2 regions of the Vibrio casei genome follow, and region 2 is predicted to be linked to the other one. Evidence: predicted binding sites of a transcription regulator. Region 2 holds the regulator's gene; the other holds the start of a gene.
The links. The regulator MetJ, encoded in region 2, represses methionine synthesis genes. The targets are predictions, from matches to a motif close to TTAGACNTNTANANGTCTAA.

Region 1 (2,483 bases), 690 kb from region 2:
CCACTACCTAATCAGTGCAACCAATGATCACTCAATGGAATTACTATTAATGATCTGTGTTCCAACCGCCGGTTATGCTTTTGCTGAAGTACTCGAAGTTTCAGGGCCTCTTGCAATGGTTGTCTCCAGTATCATGATAGGCAACTGGACTCGCTATGTCGGTTTCTCAAAAGAGAGTACTGAACATATGGATCATTTCTGGGAGCTCATTGATGAATTTTTAAATGGAATCTTATTCTTACTTATTGGTATGACCATGCTGTTATTTGAATTTCATTCCGAAGATCTAATCATGATGGCTGTCGCAGTGCCTCTGGTTTTACTTGCTCGTTTCTTAAGTGTTTGGATCCCATACTTAGGCTTCAAACGCTTCCGTACCTACAATAAGTGCTCAGTTAAAATTTTAACTTGGGGTGGATTACGTGGTGGTTTAGCACTTGCTATGGCGCTATCAATACCGAGTGGAAAGTACTTTGTGACAGCTGCTCAAATTGATGTAAAAGAAATCATCATGGTCATGACCTATGCCGTGGTTGTATTCTCTATTTTAATCCAAGGTTCGACCATCACCCCGATGATTAATAAAGCCAAAGTACTCCAAAAACAAATGGAAGATGCGGAAGTATTGCGATCGCAGGTTGAAAAGACTGAAGATTTATCCAATAAAAACTCGTAAAATATACATAAATTTAAAATTCAAAAAAGCAGCGAATTTCGCTGCTTTTTTGATAGAAACTATTATCAGGATAACAAGATTAGGCTAGTTATCTTTCGTAAAATTATCGACTGAAAAATGTTCCAAATCATATGGCGTTTGTTGATAAACACAATAATTCAACCAATTCGCAAATAACAAATGCCCGTGACTTCTCCAACTAGCAATTGGCGAGTTGTCTGGATTATCATTTGGATAATAATTCACTGGGATCGGTGGGTCCATTCCCTCTGCAAGATCTCTTGCATATTCATTATGTAAAGTATGTGCGTCATATTCAGGGTGCCCAGTGACAAAAACATTACGCTTATCCTTTGTACTCGCCAAATATACCCCCGCATCTGATGACGTGGCCAGAATATCCAAATCCGTATGTTCAGTAAGATACTCAGCTGTAAAATCTGCATACCTAGAATGCGGGGCGAGGAAACTGTCATCAAATCCTCTCACCACTGGGTGAAATTCACTAGTGACGTTATGATGATATACACCAGATAACTTTTCTTTGCGTGTACGTTTAGGTAAGTCATAAAGTAACTTTAAACCTGCTTGTGCCGCCCAACAAACATAAAGTGTTGAGGTTACATGATTTTTTGCCCATTCCATGATCGTTTGAAGATGCTCCCAATAGGCAACATCTTCAAACTGCACCAAGCCAAGGGGGGCCCCAGTAATAATCAAACCATCAAAGTTTCGGTTTTTCACCATATCAAACTGACGATAAAAATTATTTAAATGCTCTTCAGGCGTATTTTTACTAGGTCTATCATCTATTCGTAATAACTCAATATCCACCTGTAGAGGGCTATTAGAAAGTAAACGAAGAAACTGAGTTTCCGTTTCTATTTTTTTAGGCATCAAATTAAGAATCAAAACTTTGAGTGGACGAATCATCTGAGTCGTCGCCCTAGTTTCCGACATAATAAAAATTCTCTCCTGACTTAGAATATCAGAAGCAGGTAGCTGATCGGGAATCTTAATAGGCATTGCACTCTCTCCATAAGCAATCTAGACGTCTAAACACCCATAAGTATATCAAGCAAAAAATGAATGTCGAGAAAGAAAAAGTGATGTAGGTATTATGTTATTTTAGAACAAAAAAAAGCAGCACATTTAGTGCTGCTTTTATTCGATAAAAAATCGTTACTTAACAATCTTAAGACTAGGACGACCTTTAGGTTTAGTATCATCAGAAATAGTTTGATTTGTCTCTATCTCTGACTCTTGCTTTCCTACGCTTGTTAAAGAAGAAACTTGTTCTTCCGCTATCCCCGCTTCCATTTCTGCTGCATAGCCATCTTCTGGCTCAAACATCGTTCCTGCACCATTTTCACGAGCATAAATAGCCTGAACTGCATACATAGGAACGATTACAGAATGTGGACGACCACTAAAACGAGCATTAAACATGATGGTATCGTTACTTATTTCTAAGTTACCAACCGCACGAGGTGCTACATTCAAAATAATTTGGCCATCCTGTACAAACTCAAGCGGAACACGTACACCGGGTAAATTGGCTTCAACCACAAGATGAGGCGTCAATTCATTATCGACTAGCCATTCATAAAAAGCACGTACCAAATAGGGACGTCTTGGTGTCATCTTATCCATATCCATTGCTATCGAACCAATCGCATTTCTCGTTCTGCTTCAGTCAAAGAAGCTAAGAATGAATCACGTTCAAATACACGGCTCATGTATATTTTCAACTCTTTTGAACCTGGACCCGATAACTCAATACCAAGCGCAGGTAAACGCCATAATA
Region 2 (2,483 bases):
TACGCCAATAAAGTCTGAGCACTTTCTTCGTGCATTTTCATACGTACCGCTATGGTTCTCAAGCCACGCAACGTCATATAACTGTCAAATGGTGTACCCGTTGCTCCTATGCAATTTCCCCACCAAGACAATAATTCCACGTGCGCTTCACTTTTGGCAATAATAACTCCACCAATCACATCTGAATGACCATTAATGTATTTCGTCGTGGAATGAATAACAAAGTCAGCACCAAGGGTTAATGGCTTTTGGTACACGGGTGTCAAAAAGGTATTATCCACAGCCACCAACGCACCCACTTCTTTTGCTTTTTGGCATGCTTTGGCAATATCGACCACCCGTACCAGTGGATTTGATGGGGTTTCTAATAAAATTAGCTTAGGCTTTTTAGCAATAGCGGCGTCAAATTCAGTTTGGTTAGATTGATCAACAAATTGAACCTTAAAGTCGCCTTTTTGTGCACGAGTATTAAACAGACGATAAGTACCACCATAACAATCGTGCGGCGCTACAATCAAATCATCCGGACCTAAAAACGCTGATATCCATAGGTTTAAGGCCGCAGTACCACAGTTAGTGATCACAGCACCAGAACCCGATTCTAATTCTGATAATGCTTGCTCTAGTAAACCACGGTTAGGATTTCCTGAACGGGTATAATCGTATTTTGGAACTTCACCAAAAGCTGGAAAACCGTAATTGGTTGAAAGGTAAATCGGTGGGACAACAGCGTGATATTGGGTATCGGATTCGATACCAGTGCGAACCGCAACAGTCGCTGGCTTTTTAGAACTCATCGGCTTATTCCTTCCAGTTGCTGAATCCTTCCATTATAGAAATACAGCAATCACTTATCATAAATACGAAAATGCGAACAACAATCTTAGCGCTTTTTCAACGAGTATCGAGCTTTTCCGCTACTTTATCCCCTGAAAACCAAGACGTCAAGACCTCCAGCCATCTAAGCGTCTTTACTTGTGGCGGTACATGCCGCTAAAATTCATATTCAGCCAATATTGATAAATAACAAATAACGAAGGTGTGTGATGGCAGATTGGAATGGTGAATACATTAGCCCATATGCAGAGCATGGAAAGAAAAACGAACAAGTCAAAAAAATAACGGTTTCAATTCCGCTTAAAGTACTAAAAATATTAACGGATGAACGAACTCGTCGCCAAGTTAATAATTTGCGCCATGCCACCAACAGCGAATTGTTATGTGAAGCATTTTTACATGCTTATACAGGACAGCCACTGCCAACTGATGAAGATTTAAGAAAAGATCGCCCTGATGACATTCCAACAGAAGTAAAAAGACTAATGACGGAAATGGGGATTGAATTTGAAGCGTTCGATGATTAAGTAATTCGACCTATTCATCATACGGATAAAAACAATAAACCCGCTCACATTTTATTTTGAGCGGGTTTTCTTTTGCTCGAAATCGGAAAACCGAACTCTAGAGCCTTAACTCATATTATTTATATTGCTCTGGAAGCTCAATTCTAGCCACGCCAGACTCTACCGCGGCACGCGCAACAGCGCCAGCAACACGTGGTAGTAATCGAGGATCCATTGGTTTTGGAATAATATAGTTAATACCAAACGACAAATCATCTACGCCAGCTGCTTTTAACACTTCAGCAGGAACGGCTTCTTTTGCCAATTGACGGATCGCTTCCACTGCGGCCAGCTTCATTTCAGTATTTATTTCACTGGCACGTACATCTAATGCGCCACGGAAAATAAATGGGAAACAAATAACGTTATTCACTTGGTTCGGATAATCACTGCGCCCCGTCCCCATGATTAAGTCATTACGCACTTTATGCGCTAATTCAGGCTTAATTTCAGGATCAGGATTCGAACAAGCAAATACGATAGGTTTGTCGGCCATTAATGCCAATGCTTCTGGTGGTAATAGATTAGGGCCTGAAACCCCTAAGAATAAATCGGCCCCCTCGATCACGTCTTCTAGCGTACGCATGTCAGTGTTATTCGCGAACAATAATTTGTATTCGTTCAAATCATCACGGCGAGTATGAATCACACCTTTACGATCAAGCATGTAGATTTTCTCGCGCAAGGCTCCACACTTAATCAACAATTCCATGCACGCTACTGCCGCCGCACCCGCACCTAAACACACTATTTTGCATTCTGATAATTTCTTACCTTGTAGCTCAATCGCGTTTAACATTCCCGCAGCCGTAACAATCGCAGTACCGTGTTGGTCATCATGAAAAACCGGCACATCACAGCGTTCAATCAATTGACGCTCAATTTCAAAACAATCTGGCGCTTTAATATCTTCTAAGTTGATGCCACCAAATGTATCGGCAATATTGGCAACGGTATCGACAAATTCATCAATGGTACGGTGCTTAACTTGAATATCGATAGAATCTAATCCAGCAAAACGTTTGAACAATAAGGCCTTCCCTTCCATCACAGGTTTTGAAGCCAGTGGGCCTAAATTAC

Region 1: a site for MetJ is predicted at 1,716-1,735, ahead of metA (homoserine O-acetyltransferase MetA). Genes of this name have one in related genera too.

What each region holds. Positions count from the first base shown of each region.
Region 1 covers NZ_AP018680.1:505,348-507,830, reverse strand. The annotation lists gene VCASEI_RS02495 (cation:proton antiporter) at 1-676, shown strand, start outside; gene metA (homoserine O-acetyltransferase MetA) at 761-1,702, opposite strand; gene sspB (ClpXP protease specificity-enhancing factor) at 1,859-2,335, opposite strand; gene sspA (stringent starvation protein SspA) at 2,338-2,483, opposite strand, start outside.
Region 2 covers NZ_AP018680.1:2,574,861-2,577,343, forward strand. The annotation lists gene VCASEI_RS12045 (O-succinylhomoserine (thiol)-lyase) at 1-797, opposite strand, end outside; gene metJ (met regulon transcriptional regulator MetJ) at 1,047-1,364, shown strand; gene VCASEI_RS12055 (malic enzyme-like NAD(P)-binding protein) at 1,480-2,483, opposite strand, start outside.